DNA from 3 places in the Paenibacillus sp. YPG26 genome. Region 1 is predicted to be linked to each of the others. Evidence: predicted binding sites of a transcription regulator. Region 1 holds the regulator's gene; each other region holds the start of a gene.

Region 1 (7,263 bases):
CCGATAATTGACTTGCCATCCACCGTCAACTGCTTAACCAAACCTCTTAAATCTGTTTTTGGCTCCAAATCGAGTTTCAAGTCCACCTGTTTCTGGTTAATATCAAATTGAGCATTCTTCACACCTTCATAATTGGTAACCAATTTCTTGAGCGGGGCCTCAACCCCAAACTGACTATAGGCGAACCACCCACCAAAAAGAAGGGTAGCGGAGATAACAGCGCTAGTAATTAATGGTACAAGACGTAGTTTCAATGGATATCCCCCTTAATAAAATCAATACATTAATAAAATTAATACATAAGATACATAAGAATTGCAGCTTTCGAAAAAATTAACGGATTTCTCCGTTTTTTTGTGTACCCTTTTATATTCATTTGTACAAGCAATAGTATATCATAGAATATATACTTTTTTCTAAGCTTATTTTAGAAAATAATTGAAATTATTGATATATTCTTTCAAAGTTCAAGAATTGTTCGCAATTCAAAAAAGACCTTCCTATTTAATTAGGAAGGTCTTTTTGCTTAGGCACACCTGCAATAAAGCCTATCGATTCGGTAATGTATAAGTATTAGGCAATGCCTGTCCATCTGTGAACCGATAGAATTTGTAGTTGTAGTGATCGCCTTCTTTATAGAACAATTGATATACGTATTGCTTCCCAGTCCCTTGGTCAAAGATACCCGGAACAAGACGAACAATGGAGATATCCGGCATCTGGGACTTGATGCTGCTCTTAACCTGTTCCAGGCTAACCCCGTTCTTGGCCAGCTCCTGATGGTCAACCTTGCCGTCCACGACCCAGACTACAATATCTTCTCCTGCTGCATTTTTCCCTTCAATAACCCAGCATACCGTATCCCATACAGATTTACTGGCATGCGTGAACGAAGCCAGATTAGCCTGCTGCTTGGCTACAATCACCGCCGCGTCCTTCTCATTCCAGTAATCTTCCATGGTATACACATAGTAGCGCTGAATACCGAACAGGATCAGCAAGACAGTAAATACGGATATCAGGATCCGTTTTGTTTTTCTCTTCATGCGATCACTCCCCTTCACTCAGAAGTGCTCCGCTTAGCGGGAGAGCAATCCTTCGAAACAAGCCTGAGCTTCTCTGCGCACCCGCTCTTCATCAATGGTTAGACAGCTGCCATGCTTGACTACCTGATTCCCGTTCACCCAGACATGCTCTACATCTTTAGGACCCGCTGAGTATACAATATGTGATATAAAATCCGTATGCGGAATAAAATGAGCCTGGTCTGTGTTCAAGGCAATGAAATCTGCTTTCATGCCTTCAGCCAGCCTTCCGGTATTCGGAAGGTATACCGACTCTGCCCCGTAGACCGTTCCCATCTTAAGCGCTTCTTCTGCCGGTACAGCTGTAGGATCACCGGATACACCTTTATGGATCAAGGCTGCCAACCTGATCTCTTCGAACATATCCAGATTGTTATTGCTGGCAGCCCCATCTGTACCAAGGGATACGACCACGCCTGCCTTCTGTAGATCAACAACACGGGCAACTCCGCTTGCAAGCTTCAGATTACTGCCTGGATTGTGCGAGACTGCAACTTTATGGTTGGCAAGAATCCCGATTTCTTCATCAGTTAGATGCACACCATGGGCAATGATCGAAGGCCGGGAGAAGAAACCAAGCTTCTCCAAATGCATCGTTGGACGAAGACCATACTCTTCGATATTCTGCTGCACTTCAGCAGCTGTCTCGGACATGTGGGTATGGAGCGGCAGATCCAGATCATGTGCAGCTTGTACGAACTTCTCAATGAACGCAGGCGGACAAGTGTATGGGGAATGCGGAGACATCATGGTCGTAATCCGGCCATCCGCTTTGCCATGCCAGTCCTTAGCGAACCGTATTGCTTCCTCAAGCTTCTGCTGCTGTACGTCCTCTGGGCACAGCCCGATGGCACCGCGCATCAACACAGCACGGATACCCGATTCGTCAGCTACCTTCGCCACTTGATCCATATGATCATACATGTCCAGGAAGGTTGTTGTTCCTCCTTTAAGCATCTCGACCACAGACAGGGCTGTTCCCCAATATACATCACGGGAAGTGAACTTCGCTTCCATCGGCCACATTTTCTCCTGCAGCCACGCCTGAAGCAGCATATCATCTCCATAACCACGAAGCAGGGACATCGCAGCATGACCATGTGTATTGATCAGTCCTGGTGCGAACAGCAAGCCTCTACCATCGAACGTATCTGTTCCTTCTTCAATCTCCGGGCGGGCCTCTCCCACATATGTAATCAGATCGTCCTCAATTAACATATATCCCTTAACAACAGAACGTCCCTCTTCCAACACAGCAAAGCTTCCATTCTCGATTAACCATTTACGACTCATTTGTCAGTGCTTCCTTTCCATCTCCCAAATAATAGGCCAGACTGAGCAGATCGGTTGTAAAATCAGCAGCGTGCAGCCGCACTTGTGCAGGCACCTTCAAAATTGTAGGCGCAAAGTTAAGAATTGCTTCAATACCGGCTTCGATAAGCTGATCTGCAACGCGCTGCGCCTCAAAGTCAGGGACCGTGATGATTCCAATCCGGATCCCCAGCTTCTTCACGGTAGCAACCAGATCTTCTATCGGCTGCACAGTTAGAGAATTTATTTTCTGGCCGACTTTCTGCTCTGAAGCATCGAACACGGCCACGATCTTCATGTTATCCTTCAGATAAGTATTGTAGTTGGACAGAGCCTGACCCAGGTTCCCTGCTCCAACCAGAGCCACATTAATCTGCTGGTCCAGATTGAGAATCTGGCGTATCTTCTCTATTAGATAGGCGACATCGTAGCCAATACCTTTTCGTCCGAAATCACCAAAGTAAGCAAGATCCTTGCGGATTTGAGCCGGATTGAGATCCAGCTTCTGCCCAAGCTCCTGTGAGGAGACGGTTGAGACTTCCCGGTGACTCAGCTCATTCAGAAAGCGCAGATATACGGGCAATCTGCGCACCACCGCATCTGAAATTTTCTCCGACTTCATTTCTTTTCCCCCTAATGCAATTGAGTCCGGTCATTACCGGTGCTGAAGCCATTCCGAAATCCGGGGCACCATCTGATTGGTGGGCATATGCTCCATCTTCGGGCCTGGCAGAGAATACAGGAAATACTTTCCGTAGTAGGACTCCAGAATTCGCGTATCATATACAATTACGATACCGCGGTCCTGAGAGGAACGCACAAGCCGTCCAAAACCCTGCTTGAAGCGGATTACTGCTTGCGGTACAGACAGCTTCATAAAAGGATTCTTCTTCTGCTGCTGCAGCCTTTCGCTCTTGGCTTCCACCAGTGGATGGTTCGGGGGTTGGAACGGCAGACGCACGATAGCCAGACTCGTTAGAGCCTCACCGGGTATATCCACGCCTTCCCAGAAGCTGCTTGTACCGAGCAGGACAGAGGCCTGCTGGCCCTGAAATCTCCGGGTTAGCTTGGTCCGGTTCCCGCTGTCCACCCCTTGTCCAATGACAGTGATCCCCTGAGCGGACAGAACCTCCTTCAGCGGATCATACACCTGTCTCAGCATCCGGTATGACGTGAACAGTACGAGCATCCGACCCTCCGTAGCCACCGCCGAGTCTGCGAGAGACTGCACAAGTGTGTTCACAAAATGATCGTCCCCGACACTGCCCTTCACACTCGGGAAATCCCGGGGGATGACAAGCAGAGCCTGTTCCCTGTACTTGAACGGGGAAGGAAGCAGTGAAGTGAGCAGCTTATCCTGCTCGGAAGCTTCCGTTAGACCCAGCTGTTCGATCATGTACTGGAACGACTTATCTACGGATAAGGTGGCAGAAGTCATGATGACACTTTTCTTTTTGTCAAAAAACAGGGCTTTAAGCTGTTCGCTTACCTCTACAGGCACCGCAAAAATCTGCAGAGACCGGCTTCGGTAATGACCGTTACCCTCAAGCCAGTAGACGGTCTCCTCATTGTCAAGCTTCATAAATGAACGAATACTGTCCCTCTCTGCTCCCAAATCCTTGAAAAGTCCACTGATATCCGTCACCAGGCTCTCGGAGCTGTAGTTGTCGTCATCATCCTTCAGCTCATTCACCATACGTTCACCCTTGCGGATTACCGTGCCCATGGTCATATAGATCTGATTCTCGATTTCACTAAGCGCATCCCAATTCTTAGGCTTCTTGTGCGGAAGCAGACGAAGCACGAACTGTCCCGGATCTCCCGGAGCCGCATCGCTTCGCTCAGGCATAAGTCCGAACAATTGATCGCTGAGACGATCCCAGCTCTCCTTGATCTCAAGAATCTCCGGGTACAGATTATCAATCACGCTTACCCACTCACTTGCTTTCTCAGACCCACTGGTCTGAAGCTGGGCCCGCAGGTTAGGGAGCTGCCCGGTTCGGCTGTCCTTGTAGAGGCGGGTCAAGGTATGCACGACGGTGAAGTACTTCATATTCATACCTAAATGCTTGCCTGCTACTTCTTCCAGATGGTGCGCCTCATCAATTACAAGACGTTCATAACTTGGAAGCAGCTGATGCCCCGCTTTCACATCTGTGAACAGCTTGGAGTGATTCGTGATTACCACATCAGCCACACCTGCCTCATGTTTGGCTTTATGGTAGAAGCACTTGCGGAACCACGGGCATGAGCGGCCGAGGCATGAATCCGATTCGCTGGCAACCGTCTCCCAGAAATCAGCCCCCCGGTTACCCTGGTTCAGTTCTTCATCATCGCCCGTCTCGGTCTGGGTCAGCCATACGATCATCTGAGCGGCTATCATTACCTCTTCCTTGGGTGTCGCGAAGTCTCTCTTGTTTATTTTATGTTCAAATTTGCGCAGACACAAATAATGCCCCCGTCCTTTGAAGATGGCTGCCCGAAATGGAAAAGGAACCACGTCCGTGAGCAGAGGAATATCCCTCTCGCGAAGCTGCTCTTGCAGGTTAATAGTATGTGTACTTACCATAACCTTCTCTTCAGACTTAACGCTGTGATAAATTGCAGGCAGCAGGTAACCGAGTGACTTCCCTGTGCCGGTGCCCGCTTCAACCAGGAGGTGCTTCTCCTCATCAAAGGCCTGCATGACGTCTCCAAGCATAATATTCTGAGCTTCCCGCTCCTCGTAACCGGGAAGTTTGCCCTTCAAATTGGCACGAACCTCATCCATGAACTGTTCGAAAGACTTATCCTCAAGAGGATTATCGAAATCATCACTCCGCGGAGGCTTGATATCGATCCAATCTTCAGTACGAAGCGCGAATTGACGATAGTACGTATAGCCATCGGTTGAAGGATCCGTCTCCCGTTCTCTGTCCTGCAGTGCAGCATCATAGAACCATCCCAGATCACTGTCCTCGCCTGAGAACAGGTCAGACAGCCGCTGCAAAGCAAGCAGAGGAAGCTCATCAATTTCTTCCAGACATTTAATAAATATAAGTGCGGTTGCCAAAGCATCGGAATCCGCTTGATGCGGTCTCTCATGAGTTATTCCGAATTCACCCGACACAAAGCCAAGCTGATACGAGGTAAGCGAAGGAAACATCACTTTCAGGAAATCCATCGTATCCAGAATTCTGCCGGTAAAGGGCAAATAGCCCGTCTTGTCCAAAGCACTCTGCAAGAAATTAAAGTCAAATGCTACATTATGTCCAACGAGGACCACATCGTCCAGCAGAGGGACCATTTCCATCATGACCTCATCCAGTAAGGGTGCGCCATGGACATCCTCATCGGTTATCCCTGTTAGCCCGGAGATAAAAGGCGGGATCGGCACACTTGGCTTCACATAAGAAGAATATACCTGACTAATCGTGCGATCGTGATCTATAATAGCAAGCCCAACTTGAATAATTTCATCAGAGGACTGGTTACCTGTCGTTTCAAAATCGAGAACGGCATATTTCATTATATACTCATTACCTTTCATTCCAGTCTCTCTAACAGCATAACAAAAAAAACTCGGTTTGGAAATTAAGACATGCAAACAAATATTCGCACCCTTTATTCAACGGCAAAAAAACAAAAAAAACGATGCGAATAATCCCCCATCAGTACAGGTCGCATCGTTCATCCAATTAAGATCACTACATTAAGGAAGCAAGCTGAGTTCCGAACTGCAGCGATCCCCTTTTCTGCTGACACACATCCAGATTATTCAAAGGCTCTGTGAATGAAGGATCAATATGATGTGCGAGTGTAAAATATTCCTGCGCCTTGTCCATATGGTTCATCTTCGCCTCAATACAGCCCAGCGCGTTATAAATGATGGATCTAAGCCGCTTATTGTCGGTCAGTGGCAGCACCCACTGAAAATGACGTCCCGCCTCCCGGGTATCATCCATATTCAGATAGGACATGGCCAGGTAAATCCGGGCCAGCAGACTGTCTTGAAACTCCTCGGTAGTACGCGTGAACTGTTCGGCCGCATGGGAATACATCATCAGCTTGTAGTAGCCCTGGCCCTTAATGAAGGATCCCGACTTCATCTCAGGAAGCTCCACAGTCTCAGCGGATTCCGCGAACCCCCAGCTTTTGCGCACATCACTCATTTTCTCCTCAAATGATAACCACTCTTCGATAATGCCATCGCTCATCGTTTTGAGCATCTGCCACTTTTTGCTAAGCTCCTGCTTTTGGTTACCTTTTGCAACTGGGTACATCTCGGCGATTTCCTCCAACATGTCATTCATTTCCGCAAATACATGCTGAAACATCATCTGCATCCCACCCTAAACGAAAATGAAAGCAAGCTGCGGCCCTATGTTCATTTTTTGTTCAGGCGGATGTTTTCATACTTGAAGGAACACCTTAAATAATGGATGACTGCTTAACGGACTGTCGCATGCACCTCGTAGCTCGCGGTCTCAACTGGGCGGTTATTTCCGTCCACGAACAGGACTGTAGGCTTATGATCACGAACTTCCTCCTGGGACATCTGGGCATAGGAAATGATAATGACTGTATCTCCCGGCTGAACCAGTCTTGCTGCCGCTCCATTAAGACAGATTACCCCGCTCCCGCGTGGTCCAGGGATGACATACGTCTCGAGACGGGCACCGTTATTATTGTTTACAATTTGTACTTTCTCATTCTCAAGCAGGTCGGCGCGCTCCATAAGGTTCTCATCGATGGTAATGCTGCCCACGTAGTTAAGGTTCGCCTCCGTTACGGTTGCGCGGTGAATTTTGGATTTCATCATGGTTCTATACATGGGTTGCCACTCCTTTGGTAGTAAGAAGAATATTATCAATCAGGCGAGTTGTTC
Region 2 (7,263 bases), 1.0 Mb from region 1:
AACAAAATTCAAAGGGACACCTCCCTTGCCGTGGACGTCATGGATAAGGGAACCCAGGAAGTGAAGCAAGGGGTAGACGTGGTTCACGTGGCGGAAATAGGATTTAACAAGATCCTTCAGCTTATAGAGCAGGTTGCGGATCAGATACAGGAAGCTTCCGCGGTCTCACAAGAGATGTCCGCCAGCGCGGAGCAGGTGAGCGCCTCCATCGACGAGATTGCCCATATTGCACAGAACTCCGCCACCAATATTCAGAACGTTGCTTCCGCTTCAGAGGAACAACTGGCTTCCATGGAAGAGATCTCCGCCGCGTCATCCGCTCTTTCCAAGATGGCAGAGGAGCTCCAGGCTCAGGTGGGTCAATTTAAAACAGAAAAGTAGTGGAACGTTGAAAAGGATGCATCCTGTACTGGGCAGGATGCATCCTTTTTTTGTTACCTTGGACGTATGATGCGACATTCGTGAATTTTGCGATTATGTATGTACCGGTGGATATCCTGCTTGAGTGGATTTCGGGGGTTGAACTGCGGAGACAGTCATTGCCAGCAACTTCTCATAACCAGTCAGTTAGTTGTTCATTAGAAAAAACACCGACAGCCAACCAACTTGGTCGGACGCCGGTGCTGAAGCTTTACAGCTTTGCAATTTGACTGCTTATTGCTTGTTGCTTAGTGCTAAAAGCTTATTGCTTATTGGTAAATATTTTAATTGCGTACTGCTTACTGCTTTTTGCTAATTGCTTCATTGATAACTACTTCGCTTGGTATCTCCTTACTACTAACTTCTAAATTACTTACTAATTACTGCTCCCCTGCTTAAACTCCGCCCCCGCTACAGCAGCGGACTCTCGTGCTTCGCCTTCAGAATCGACCAGCGCCGCTCTACTTCGCGCTCGAATTCGCTGAGCGTCTCCTGGTTCTCTTCCTTGAGCAAATGCTTTGATTTGCCCATATATTTCAGCCAGTCGCCGAGCGGCACCCGTTTGTTCTTTTCCTCCGGGTTGTACGTAATGTTCGTCTCCCCCTGCTCCACTTCATACAGCGGGAAAAAGCACGAGTTAACCGCCGCGCGGACGATATTCTCGCCTTCTTTGTCATCGGACTTCCAGTTCAGCGGGCATGCGATCAGCAGCTTGCCGTAGACGGTACCCACATTCTGGGCGTACCACTGCGCTTTGGCCGCCTTTTTCACAAGGTCCTGCGGGAAAGCTTCTGTCCCCGTAAATACATACGGAACATGCGCCGCCGCCATCATTTGCACAGTATCTTTGTGGTGGAAGGTCTTGCCCTGCTGCTGCTTGCCGACGCCAGACGTGCTTGTCATGTGGCCTAGAGGCGTGGAGTACGACAGCTGTGCACCCGTGTTCATATAGCCTTCATTGTCGTACTCCAGAATGATCAGCTTATGGCCCCGAAGTGCCGTCCCGATGGCTGAACCCATCCCGATGTCCATACCGCCGTCGCCGGTCACCATCACAAAAGTGAAGTCCTCGGGAACTTCAATCTCTCCCCGGCGTTTCCGTTCAAGGAACGCCTCTACTGTACCGGATAACGTAGCCGGCCCGTTCTGAAACAGATTATGAATGAAACTCTGCTTGTGCGAGTTATATGGATAACCTGTAGTGGTGATATACGCGCAGCCGGTATGGAACAGAGTTACGACATTGCCTTCAATCCCTTTGAAGAACAGCTCCAGTCCTGGGAAAATCCCGCAGCCCGGACAGGCTCCATGTCCGGAAGCAAAGCGTTTGGGCTTCGCGGCAAGCGCGCGCATCGGCGGCACTTTAACGGCCAGCTTGCCCGTTGCCTCCTCCACCTTGACGGTGATCAGGCCGGATGTGAAGCTGTCCCCGTTCATCGGCGCAATGACCGGCTGCAGCTTGTGCGCCTCATCGCCCGGCGTGTGCCCGTAATAATCGAACGGCACCTGGGCGTACCCAAGCTCAATCGCCTCCAGCGTCAGGGCAAAGAAAGCCTCCGCGTCATCCGCGTAATAATCTTTGCCGCCAAGCCCGAATATGCGGGAGAGGACAATCGGCTGCGGGCCGCGAATCTCCTGCAGGGCCGATTTGACCTCATGTGTCAAATTGGCACCGTTCGCGCCGTACGAATCGGCGCGTTCGCCGACCAGCAGCGCTTTGACTCCCGTCAGCGCCTCGCGGATCTCCCGCGCCGGGAACGGCCGGATTATATTCGGGCTGATTACGCCCGCCTTGATTCCTTGCGCCCGCAGACGATCCACCACATCCTTCGAGGATTCCGCCGCAGAATTGAGCAGGAACAAGGCCACTTCAGCATCTTCCATGCGGTACAGATCCAGCGGCGAGTAGGATCTTCCCGACAATGCTGCATATTCCTCCGCCACTTCCTTGAACACCTCGCCCGCCCGGTACATGGCCTCCGACTGCTGGAAGTGGTTGTTCATAAGGTCGTCGCCGTTCATATAAGCCCCAACGACAATCGGTTTGTTCTCGTCCAGCACGTGCGGGAATTCCGGCTGTTCCCCTACGAATTCCTGCACGGTCTCCCGGTCCGCAAAAATCTGCACCCGGCGTTTCTGGTGCGAGGTGAAGAAGCCGTCATAGGCTACGATGACCGGCAGGCGTACGTCCGCGTGCTCGGCGATGCGAAGCGCCATGATATTCATGTCGTACACGGCCTGCGGCGAACGGGCGGTCAGAATGACCCAGCCGGTATTCAGTCCGTAGTACAGATCCGAGTGGTCGCCGCGGATATCCAGCGGGCCGCTGACCGCACGCGTCACCAGGTTCATGACCATCGGGAAGCGGGTTCCCGCCTGCACGGGCAGCTGTTCGATCATATACAGGAAGCCGTTCGCGCTGGTAGCGTTGAATACCCGCGCGCCCGCTGCGGCCGCGCCGTAGCAGATCCCCGCCGAGCCATGTTCACCGTCGGCCGGAATCAGCTTGATGTCGTGTTCGCCGCGCGTACGCATCATGTCAAGGTATTGAGCGATCTCCGTAGATGGCGTAATCGGGAAATAACCCATGATGTGGTAGTTAATCTGGGCAGCCGCCATTGCGGCCATTTCGTTGCCTGATTCGAAGACTGCTGTCTGGGCTGCTGGCACCTTTTGCTCTGTTAAGTCTTTGGTCTGTAAGGTCATGATCTGACTCCCTCCATACTTAAATAGGGGAATACTTGCGGCACACGGTGCTGCTCCGCATACTGCGGCTCTTCCAGCATGGCAGCCAGCGCGGTCGTCGGGCAGGCCTCCACACACTTCAGGCAGCCTTTGCAGTACTGGTAATCGATGCCCTTCATGAACATTTGCAGGTTGCCGCGCTTATCCGGTCTCTGCTCCCATACGATGCAGAAGTCCGGGCATACCGTATCGCAGGCGGCACAGTTAATGCAGTCTTCCATCTTGTATTCCGGCAGATATCCCTGCCGGGACCCGCTAAGATCCTTCAGTACACTGTTGGCCGTAACCTTGAGAATTCCGCCGAGTTCCTGTGTCTCATATCCGAGAATCGGCTGCATTCTTGTGAAAGCAGCCGGGTTCACAAGCTCCGTGCCATCTCCCAAGGCAAGGAACTGAACTTCGTGATATCCTCTGTCAAAAGTCCGCAGGTTCGGTTCCACGAGATGAGGCAGCTTTTTCTCAAATGTCCTGCGGATCACCCGCCGCATGTCGTCCGGGTCAAGGAAGCTGCAGATCCGGAACAGCGCGCCCAGCATCGCCGTATTGACCTTCGTCTTCTCCTCGACGGAGATTCTCAGCGCATCAATCGCGGCCAGCGTGCCTCGCGTCATCTTCAGATCCGCGGCCACTGCGGCAAGATCACGCGCGGTATTCACAAGCACCGTTCCATTAGGCCGTAATCCGCTAATCACATCTACTGTCTTGTATAACGCTTCATGAAATACGCCGATCACATGCGGCTGCTCGATGGGGCTGTGATCGCGGATCTCCACCTGGGGATCGCAGAATCTCACGAAGCTTTTGACCGGCGACCCTTTTTTCTCCGAACCGTAACTTGAGAAGTTGGAGCCGTTAAGCCCAGCGCCGGTTACCCCGGCTTCGGCCAGCATTTTACCAGCCAGGTTGGCCCCAAGTCCACCAATGGATTCGAGACGAATCTCGTAGAATCCCAGTTCATTTGTGTGAGGCAAAATAGACACGCTCTCTCCCCATTTCATCTTGTTCTATATGGATTGGGCTGCAGGAAGGACGTGTGAACCAAGGTTATCATTTGCCCGGCACAGGCGTTGATCACACGTTCTCCGTTCATCCATAGGGTAATAACTCCAGTGTAAAAGAAGAGGCCGGCAAGATTAGTGATTTCTGTCACAAATTGAAATGCAGTGATTCCAATCACCAATCCGGCTAGAGCGGCAGGGTATACTTCAATCTGACAGTTCCATTGCAAGGTGGACTTAGGTTGATCTGAACCAATTACTAACCTGAAACTGGGAGGAATAATAATGAATAACAACGCGGGGGACATGACCGTGAACCATCAGCCATCCATGTTCTGCTTCCAATGCCAGGAGGCATCCAAGGGTACTGGCTGCACCATTGTCGGGGTGTGCGGCAAGCCGCACGACGTGGCGAACCTGCAGGATTTGCTCATTTACCTGTTGAAAGGGATCGCTTTCCTTAGTCTGGATGTCCGGCTGCCCGAAGAGCTTGAACAGCGCGTATCGCTGTTCACCATGGACTCCTTGTTCGCAACCATTACGAATGCCAACTTTGACCGCGGGGTGTTTGTGAGCAAGATTCGGGAGGCCATGGCGCTCCGCGGAGAGGTGCGCACCTGTTATGACGAGCAATATCCCGAAGGAATAGCCAATCTTCCTGATGCCGCAGTCTGGGAAGCGGATGATGAAGCCGATTTTGACGTAAAAGCACGTACCGTGGGCGTCCTCTCCACCCGTAACGAAGACGTCCGCTCGCTCCGCGAATTGATCATTTACGGCCTCAAGGGGATGGCCGCTTATACGTACCATGCGCTGCACCTGGAGAAGGACGATGGCGAGTTGAACCGGTTCATGCGCCGTGCGCTTGCCGCTACGCTGGACGACAGTCTTGAAGTGCAGGATCTGATCGCTTTGACGATGGAGACCGGCAAGTACGGCGTAGACGCCATGGCGATGCTCGACAACGCGAACACTTCCGCTTACGGAAATCCGGAAATTACGAAGGTGAATATCGGGGTTGGAAATCGTCCGGGCATTCTCATCAGCGGCCACGATCTGAAGGATATGGAGGAGCTGCTGAAGCAGACGGAAGGAACCGGCGTGGACGTGTATACACACAGCGAGATGCTGCCTGCCCACTACTATCCGGCATTTAAGAAATATAAGCACTTTGTAGGCAATTACGGCAACGCCTGGTGGAAGCAGAATAGTGAATTCGAAGCCTTTAACGGACCGATTCTGATGACCACCAACTGTATCGTACCGCCGAAGGACAGCTATAAGGACCGCATTTATACGACAGGTAACACGGGCTTCCCGGGCGTCCGCCATATCCCTGAGGGAGAGAACGGCGCTACCAAGGACTTCTCCGCACTGATCGAGCAGGCACTAGGGTGCCCAGCTCCTACGGAGCTTGAGACCGGCGAGATCATCGGCGGCTTCGCCCATGCCGCTGTGATGAACGTAGCCGATCAAGTCGTCGATGCCGTGAAATCCGGTGCCATCCGCCGCTTCTTCGTCATGGCCGGCTGTGATGGGCGGATGAAATCCCGCAATTATTACACCGATTTTGCCGCCCAGCTTCCACAAGACACCGTCATTATGACCGCAGGCTGTGCCAAATACAAATACAACAAGCTGGACCTCGGCGACATCGGCGGAATCCCCCGCGTTCTGGACGCCGGACAGTGCAACGATTCCTACTCCCTGGTCGTCATTGCCATGAAGCTGAAGGAAGTATTCGGCCTCGCGGACATCAACGAACTGCCAATCTCCTACAACATTGCCTGGTACGAGCAAAAGGCCGTGATCGTGCTGCTCGCCCTGCTCTATCTCGGCGTCAAGAATATTCATCTAGGCCCTACGCTTCCTGCATTCTTGTCGCCTAACGTGGCGAAAGTTCTCGTTGAGAACTTCGGAATCGGCGGTATTACCAATGTGGAGGATGATATGAAGATGTTCTTGGGGGCTTGATGAGGGAAGGGGTGCCCCGGGGTTGGGGCATTCCTTTTTTTTTAGATTGCTTGAACCTATCCTGAACTCTGCTTAACCTTAAGGGACTTCAGAGGTATACCCTGTTACTAAAGAAAATTCATGTTTAGGTAGAAGCCATTTCGAAAAGTGTACTCTTAGCCGACAGAGCCGCCATCGCTAACCCGTTTGACCTACGCTAATCACAATCACTTTATTCATCATGATTAATTTATCCACCCATAGCCTGCTGCAACAAAGACAAGAGAACCGATTAGAGCTAACCAGAATGGCGATTTGGGTAGCGCTAAGATTCCGATAAGCGAAATAATAAGCATATAAAAACCAATTATCAAAAATAACTCCCTATTCGCTGTACTCGTCAAATAAAATGAGATATGTCCAGACATCATAAGCAATGGTCCAAATATAGTGAACCAAAATGCCGATCGCCGTGATTCGTTGGACTTAAATTTATTAACAAACCCTTCCCTAAATACTTCTAAGAAAGGCACTCGAAACCAGACTAATCCGTAGAGAGTATGACCGACCCCTAGGGCCAACAATATCCACGCTGCTGCCACCATACTAACACTCCTTTTACCTATATGTTTTTTTAAATTTTTTACGATTTATCATTTTCCTATGTTGAAATGTCACTCCTCTACATTATTACGATTTCGTAGTATCTAGTCAAGAAGTACTTTGGAACTGTCATCAGTAAATAAAGTTTGCCCAGTGGCACGAGGAAAAGGAGGGACGCGGGGTTTCAGGTGAAGTGAATAATGGATGAATGGATCTAAATAAAGCCTGATATAATAGGATTTTGAATGGTTTATAATCGCTCCCCTTCTAATTCCTCTCCCCTTAAATAAGAAAAAGCCAAGGAGAACCAGGAGTGGATACCTGATTATCGCTCGGCTCTTAGGCTAACTATTTAGGCTTTAGGCAGACTGTTTAAGCTTTGGGGTGAACTTTGAGTGCTATTCACAACCAATCCTCATCAACAACGCCACTGACTCCACATGTGTTGAGTTGACAGTACATACAGGAGTAGCATTAGTTCTATTATTTGTATAGTACAATTCTTGCGGTATGGATAAAGTTTCTAATTTCTTCTATAGTTTCT
Region 3 (7,263 bases), 160 kb from region 1:
TGATTACAAAAGCTTTTGCGATGAAATTATTCTTAACTCGGCTTCAAAATCAGGGAGAGACAAGCTGAAAGAGGCAGTTGCCATCATATTCTCTGGTTTAAGTATATTATTATTAATACACGTGATTGTTTCGGGATCACTTAATCAATGGATACAAAATGGATTCTCAACCTTCAAAATTAATCTCTATATCCCTATCGGCCTTGGATTTGTACTTAATGCCATACTGCTATTATCCATAGCCTGGGGTCTAGTTACATGGATTGGCAAGCGTGCATTTCATCATACTCAAATGGCTGACAATCGTAAATCCTACTCACCAAAAAGTCGGTATTTAAAGAGGTTTCTGATCGGTGCCGGGATAGGGACTTTTCTAATGATTTCGCTCTATGTGATCAACAAGCTGGATAGCATTGTTTTGTTCACTGTACATGCTTTCATACTTCTTGGTGTCTGTGTGGTCTTGTATCTTATCGGAAAATGGGCTTCCTAAATACGTATTTAATACTCAGCAGAGTTATATAAAAAGGATCCTTTCATTTCGAAAGGATCCTTTACTCATTCTCTTTATACTTTTGCCGGTTCAAGAGCCAGCGCGCCTACAAAGACGATACCACCCTTGACAATTACGGGAAAGGTTCTTACCATTCCTTCATCAGGGGCCTGCACGAGTCCGGTCTTAAGATCGATCTTCCAGTCATAGAGCGGATCATACAGGTATGTCCCAGAGACAATTCCTTCTGCAAGCGGCCCACCCTTAGGATGAGGATTCTTGTTCTCTACCGCATATATCTCTCCGGCTGAATTTAAGAATATCGCGATTTCCACTTCACCAACGTGTGCAACCCGGCCAATCTGTGCGGGAAAATCATTTACTGTTCCCACAGGATAATAGGCATGCTTTTCTTCCATGGATAACTCTCCTTTCGAACTGAGTGAGCTTATTTCTGAAGCAACGCAGGGTCCAGCTGATTAAACAAGGCTCTTTGGGTCTTCTCATCATTCAAGACTTTCTTCCAAGGATCTTCAACCTGCTCAAGCGCAAACTCGATGCGTTCCATCAAGGCCTTGCGGTTGGCTTCATCTTCCACCACAACTGCCCGAATCTGTTCCAGACCTAACCGTTCAACCCACTCCGATGTTCTCTCAAGGTAGTTGCCGGTCTCCCGGTAGTATTGCATCATCGCGCCACAGATTTCAATAAGCTCTTCATCCGTTTTCACTTTGCACAGCGAATCCGCAAGACGGGCTTTAATCCCGCCGTTACCGCCAATAAAGATTTCCCAGCCTCCATCGTTACCAACAATACCAATATCCTTCGTGCACGACTCGGCACAGTTTCTTGGGCAGCCATTAACCGCCATCTTGAATTTAGCCGGGAAATCAAGTCTCTCGAACTTGCGTTCAAGAAGTGCTCCCATACCCATCGAATCCTGTGTACCAAAGCGGCAGAACTGCGAACCGACACAAGTCTTAACCGTGCGCAGCGATTTGGCATATGCGTACCCTGATGGCATATCCAGCTCTTCCCATACTTTTGGAAGATCTTCTTTCTTCACTCCAATTAAGTCTAGACGCTGTCCGCCTGTGACTTTAACAGCTTTAACATCATATTTGAGCGAGACATCGGCGATTTTCTTAAGATCTTCTGGAGTAGTTACACCGCCGTACATCCGTGGAACTACGGTATAGGTGCCATCCTTTTGGATATTCGCATTCATACGCTCGTTAACAAAACGTGATTCTTTCTCATCCACATGTGAATCCGGATTGATCATGCCCAGATAGTAGTTCAAGGCTGGCCGGCACTTCGAGCATCCTTCCTTCTGGTTCCAATCAAGCACGTGCATGATTTCCTTGGTTGTAGTGAGACCTTTGCTCTTGATCTCAGCAACAATTTCATCACGGCTCAAGGTTGTACAGCCGCATATTCCCTGTTTGGCTGTCTTCTTGAAGCCATCTCCGAGGACGTACTGCAGGATTTGTTCAACAACAGGCTTACAACCGCCGCATGAACGTGTAGCTCCTGTGCAAGCTTTAATCTCATCCACTGTTGTCAGGCCCTGATCATTAATTACATCGACAATTGCTTTCTTCGTTACCCCGTTGCATCCACATACGATTTCGTCATCAGCCATCGTATCTACAGACGACGATTTCTTCTCAGCTCCGCCGCCGCAGCAGCCGGTTCCCATCAACTGAGCATACAGCTCATCCGTCATCTCTGTTCTCTGCTTGATCAGCTTCTGCAAATTAGCGGATTCTGTAATGTCGCCAAAGAGCACTGCTCCTACCATGACGTTGTTTTTAAGCAAAATCTTCTTGTAAGTTCGCTTCCATTCGTCTTTCTGAGCAATTACAACATGCTCTGGCCCGTCGATAAATTCTCCAGTTGAGAATACATCAACACCCGAAATTTTAAGCTTTGTTGATACAACAGAACCTTCATAGCCAGCTGTGTCCACATTGCAAATATGCTTGGCCAGAATCATGCCTTGTTCAAAGAGTGGGGCTACCAGACCGTAACACACACCTCTATGTTCGTTACATTCTCCGACGGAGTATACATTAAGCATGGATGTCTGCATGAAGTCATCCACAATGATGCCCCGGTTTGTCTCAATTCCACTTGCCGCCGCGACAGCAATATTAGGCTTGATTCCAACAGCCATTACGACAAAGTCAGCTTCAAGCACGGTTCCGTCCTTGAATTTCAGTCCTTGCACCCGTTCCTCACCGATCAATTCAGTGGTCTGAACGCCCATGGCAAATTTGATCCCTTGACGCTCAAGCTCCGCTCTCAGCATTGCTGCAGCCGTGCTGTCCAATTGACGCTCCATCAGATCTTCCATCAGATGAACCACAGTCACGTCCATTCCTAAATGAACAAGTCCTTTGGCAGCCTCAAGTCCTAGTAGTCCGCCGCCTATAACCGCAGCCTTCTTGTAATTCTTGGCTGCTTCCAGCATTTGATTGCAATCCTCGATATCGCGGAACCCGATTACGCCTTCTTTATCGCTGCCTGGAATCGGCAGGATGAACGGCTTCGAGCCAGTTGCTATAATAATTTGATCATATGGCACGCGCTGTCCATTCTCAGCCACGACTTCTCTGCTGGCTTCATCAATATGTGTTACCGTCGTGCCGGTATGAAGCTTAATCCCATGCTCGCTGTACCAATTCAGATCATTGAGAACAATATCATCCATCGTCTTGCTGCCATCCAGAACATAAGAGAGCATAATCCGGTTGTAGTTAGGGTGTGGTTCACTGCCAAACACCGTTATATCAAAATTTGTAGTTAACTTAAGAATTTGCTCGACCGTGCTAATCCCGGCCATTCCGTTACCTATGACAACAAGCTTCTTTTTATTCGTGCTCATATTCAGATGCCTCCTCAAACTATTCAGGCATGTTATTGTTTAATTTCGCCCTTTGATGACTTAAGTATATCGACAGTACAATATCGAAGTTGTGACATACCTCACACTATAGTGATATAGCTCACATAATAGTGATACTTTTCACATTCATAAGCATACTTCATCACAGTTTCTCTTACTCAATAACGGGGGAACAAAATATTATTCTCCACATGAACATGCTGAAAGGTCATCGCTTCTAATTCCTCGAGCCGGGAATAAGTCATTCTGTAGGTTGTACAAGCATGAGCTGGCGGCGTGAAATCCTGAGTCAGTTCGCGAAGCCGCTTCAAAATATCTCCTGCAGCATCGTGCTCCGCCTCAAGCTCTGTAATAGAGGAACGAAGCTTGTTCAGCGTGTCCGGCTCCTGACTGGACTCCCAATTAATCATTTTCGGGAAGACACTTGCTTCTTCCTTGTCTGTATGTTCAAGCAGTTCTTTCTTCAATACTCCGAATAGAAGGTTAATTTCAGCCAAATGCTCCCCCTCTTGACCATGAACGCGGAATACCTTCTTCACGTTCTGCTCGATTAACGGAAGCTCCTCACGAAGGTAGGCATGATGCTTATTCACAATGTATGCGATCAAATCATTAGAGCTCCATGCCGCATAGTTATCATTCTCTTCGGTCACTGGATGCTCGCTGAGCAGCCTGTGAAGATCCTTCAACACATCTTCAGTACTGAGACCTCTCTCTTCCAACGCCTCACTTAACGGACGATTCCCACCACAGCAGAAGTCAATACGATGGCTTCGAAAATAATCGCTTGACTTAGGAAAACGCACCACAACGTCTCTCACCATGTCTTCTGCTTTGAAAGCAAGATTAGCCATACCCATTTCATCCACTCCATTGTTTTTGGTTAATATCTGATACCATCGTACTTCAATTCACTGAAGAACATGTGTGATTTGAGTAACAGAGATTTTGTAATAAAAGTCACTATTGATCACAATTCTAAATAAAAAAGGCTTTCTGCAGATATAGCTGCAAAAAGCCTGATCATATTTATGATTTCAATACATCGTGGTCTACATAACGCTCGCCATTTAACTCGCTTAATATTTCAACTGCTACTCTAGCACCGTCGCCAGCCGTTATAATCGTGTGAACACTTGCCCCGGCCACCGTTCCGGCTGCCCAGATTCTCGGCTTACTTGTGCGGCCTTCCCTATCCGTTGCAATAACCGTCTTAATTCTAGGCTCCGGACCTTCCTTAAACTCAAGCCCGATATGCTTAGCCAAATCTGTAAGCGCTCCCGTAGCAAAGATCACATGAGACGCCTCATAGCTTCTTCCCGATTCCGTCTTAATAGTAACTGATTGGCCGCCGTTGGTATCCAGAGCCGTAACTTTCTCTTCAATAAATTTGGCTCCGAATTTGGCGGCCTGCTCACGACCGATCTTGAGCAGATCCGGTCCCGAGATGTCTCTGACGCCATAGTGGTTCTCAATCCAAGCCCGCTTGGTCATACTTGTGTTGCTGTCAATTACCAAGGTTTCTCTACCTGCCTTGGCCAGAAATAAAGCTGCACTGGCTCCAGCCGGTCCGGCTCCAATAATGATGATCTCTGCCACTAAAGCACCTGCTTTCTATGTTAATTAGCCAGCAGCAAGACACTGGCTTATTATTCTACCCAGGCTTCTGCCCAGGATTGAATCTGCTCCATTACCGGCTGAAGTGCTCTGCCTTTGTCTGTCAATTCGTACTCAATCCGGACAGGAGTCTCGGGATATACATGGCGAACCAGGATGCCTTCACACTCCAAGTCTTTCATGCGTTCGGACAGCATTTTGTCACTCATCGACGGAATAAGCCCAGAAATGTCCTTGAACCGCTTAGGGCCGCTCATCAAGGTCTGTATGATCAGACCGTTCCATCTCTTACCGAGAAAAGAGAACGCGGTTTCAAATCGCGGACACAAATTCCATTGACCCTCCATAGAAATCACCTCTTTATACTCCGGTCAGGGTATAACCGAAAACTTACGTTTAGTTAGTATATATATTTTACAATACTTTGGTCATAAAGAAAACCAGGATACTGCCTGATTATACAATATATACGTGAAAGGGTATACAAAATGAACGTTTCATAACAAATAAGCCAAGACTATTTTCGGATATTATCCTCCGATCATAGTTTGGCTTATTTGTTAAAAATTTATTTAATTATATGGAATGGATGTGGCATGGGCTTTTACACCCACCACATATCCGCGCTCGAATCTTCAATGATGATTGATTGCAGGTTACGCACTGCCTTGGTGAACCCTTCTTCGATGGACATCAAGCCGTCTTCATGTTCAATGCTTACCACATAGTCGTATCCTACCAGGCGCAGAGCACTGATTATATCCGCCCAGGTCTTGATATCGTGACCGTAACCTACCGTACGGAACTGCCATGCGCGATCAAGCATGTTGGCATAGGACTGCATATCTGTAAGGCCGTATTTATTCACGTTGACCGGATCAATAACCGTATCCTTGGCATGGAAATGATGTATAGCTCCTTCACGGCCTAGAATATGAATGGCTTGAACAGGGTCAATACCCTGCCACCACATATGGCTCGGGTCCAGATTCGCTCCAATGGCCTCACCTGCGGCTTCCCGAAGACGAAGCAGGGTTGCAGGGGTATGCACGGAGAATCCACCATGCAGCTCAAGTCCAACTTTTACGTGATGTTCAGCTGCATATTTCCCCATCTCAGTCCAATAAGGAATGATCTTGTTCTCCCACTGCCACTTCAGAATCTCCTGGTAGTCATTCGGCCAAGGGGCAACCGGCCAGTTCGGATACTTCGCATCTTCATGATCGCCGGGACATCCCGAGAAAGTATTCACAACGGGAACCTCTAGAAGCTCGGCAAGCTTGACGGTCTTCAGGAAGTCTTCATGATCCGCCTTAGCAAGTGCTTTCTGAGGGTGGAGCGGGTTCCCGTGGCAGCTTAGGGCACTGATTGTAATGCCCCTGGAATCCAACGCCTTCTTGAATTCATCCCTAGCCGTCTTGTTCTCCAGCAGTACATCTGGCTGGCAATGCTTGTTCCCCGGATTCCCTCCGGTACCAATCTCCACTGCCTTCACGCCCTGGGACGCAACAAAATCCAAAGCCTCTTCAAATGAACGGTCTCCGAACAGAACTAGAAATACTCCTAATTTCATAATTGTATCCTCCTAGTTATTATTCAAAATATACGGTTCGGCCTGTTCTTGCCGATTCATAAATAGCCTCAAGAATCTCAGTTACTACCAGCGCCTGTTCTGGCTTCACAAGCGGTTCACGGTCTTCTAGCACAGCCTCAACCCAGGATTTAGCCTCGAGATACGCATCCGTCTCTTCTTCCCCTTCGTAGAAGGCCACCCCGCCTGAACTAAGATCCACCTTGGTCTCCCACAGACGGCTGTTCTTCTCGCCATTCAGACGAAGACCATTCTTCATGTCGGCTCCACCTTCTGTACCACTCAGAATGGTCTGTGCTTCCCCAATCTCAAGCACATTCAGAGCCCAGCTGGATTCCAGAATAATGGTCGCACCGTTCTTCATGGTAATAAATCCAAATGCGGAATCCTCCACTTTGAACTCCTCTGGATCCCATGACCCGAATGCATTCGCCGCATTCTTCCGGCTTCCGAGCTTGTGAAATACCGAGCCGGTTACGCTCTTTGGCTCATAGTTGTTCATCAGCCAAAGAGTTAAATCCAGCGCATGGGTTCCGATATCTATAAGCGGTCCTCCGCCCTGCTTCTCTTCATCCAGGAACACGCCCCAAGTAGGAACAGCACGGCGGCGGATAGCAAGCGCCTTCCCTAGATAAATATCTCCAAGCTCGC

What was found. Region 1 encodes Rex, which represses fermentation and respiration genes when NADH is low (regulators of the CRP and FNR family bind a similar motif). Its sites were predicted from a motif close to TTGTGAAATATTTCACAA; they were not measured.
Region 2: the regulator Rex is predicted to act here: its motif matches at 4,300-4,317, upstream of hcp (hydroxylamine reductase).
Region 3: the regulator Rex is predicted to act here: its motif matches at 3,513-3,530, upstream of nirB (nitrite reductase large subunit NirB).

What each region holds. Positions count from the first base shown of each region.
Region 1 covers NZ_CP084530.1:1,825,788-1,833,050, reverse strand. Annotated here, with positions in the region: gene LDO05_RS08645 (hypothetical protein) at 1-254, opposite strand, end outside; gene LDO05_RS08640 (cell wall elongation regulator TseB-like domain-containing protein) at 549-1,046, opposite strand; gene LDO05_RS08635 (amidohydrolase) at 1,080-2,378, opposite strand; gene LDO05_RS08630 (redox-sensing transcriptional repressor Rex) at 2,368-3,018, opposite strand; gene dinG (ATP-dependent DNA helicase DinG) at 3,052-5,904, opposite strand; gene LDO05_RS08620 (tetratricopeptide repeat protein) at 6,083-6,715, opposite strand; gene panD (aspartate 1-decarboxylase) at 6,826-7,209, opposite strand; gene panC (pantoate--beta-alanine ligase) at 7,202-7,263, opposite strand, start outside.
Region 2 covers NZ_CP084530.1:780,491-787,753, reverse strand. Annotated here, with positions in the region: gene LDO05_RS03530 (methyl-accepting chemotaxis protein) at 1-381, shown strand, start outside; gene LDO05_RS03525 (thiamine pyrophosphate-dependent enzyme) at 832-3,126, opposite strand; gene LDO05_RS03520 (2-oxoacid:acceptor oxidoreductase family protein) at 3,123-4,145, opposite strand; gene hcp (hydroxylamine reductase) at 4,449-6,137, shown strand; gene LDO05_RS18945 (DUF6463 family protein) at 6,362-6,721, opposite strand; gene LDO05_RS03510 (DUF4062 domain-containing protein) at 7,203-7,263, opposite strand, start outside.
Region 3 covers NZ_CP084530.1:1,667,016-1,674,278, reverse strand. Annotated here, with positions in the region: gene LDO05_RS07765 (DUF1129 domain-containing protein) at 1-493, shown strand, start outside; gene LDO05_RS07760 (nitrite reductase (NAD(P)H) small subunit) at 568-912, opposite strand; gene nirB (nitrite reductase large subunit NirB) at 942-3,383, opposite strand; gene ric (iron-sulfur cluster repair di-iron protein) at 3,563-4,264, opposite strand; gene LDO05_RS07745 (FAD-dependent oxidoreductase) at 4,434-5,003, opposite strand; gene LDO05_RS07740 (winged helix-turn-helix transcriptional regulator) at 5,054-5,368, opposite strand; gene LDO05_RS07735 (sugar phosphate isomerase/epimerase family protein) at 5,626-6,594, opposite strand; gene LDO05_RS07730 (Gfo/Idh/MocA family protein) at 6,614-7,263, opposite strand, start outside.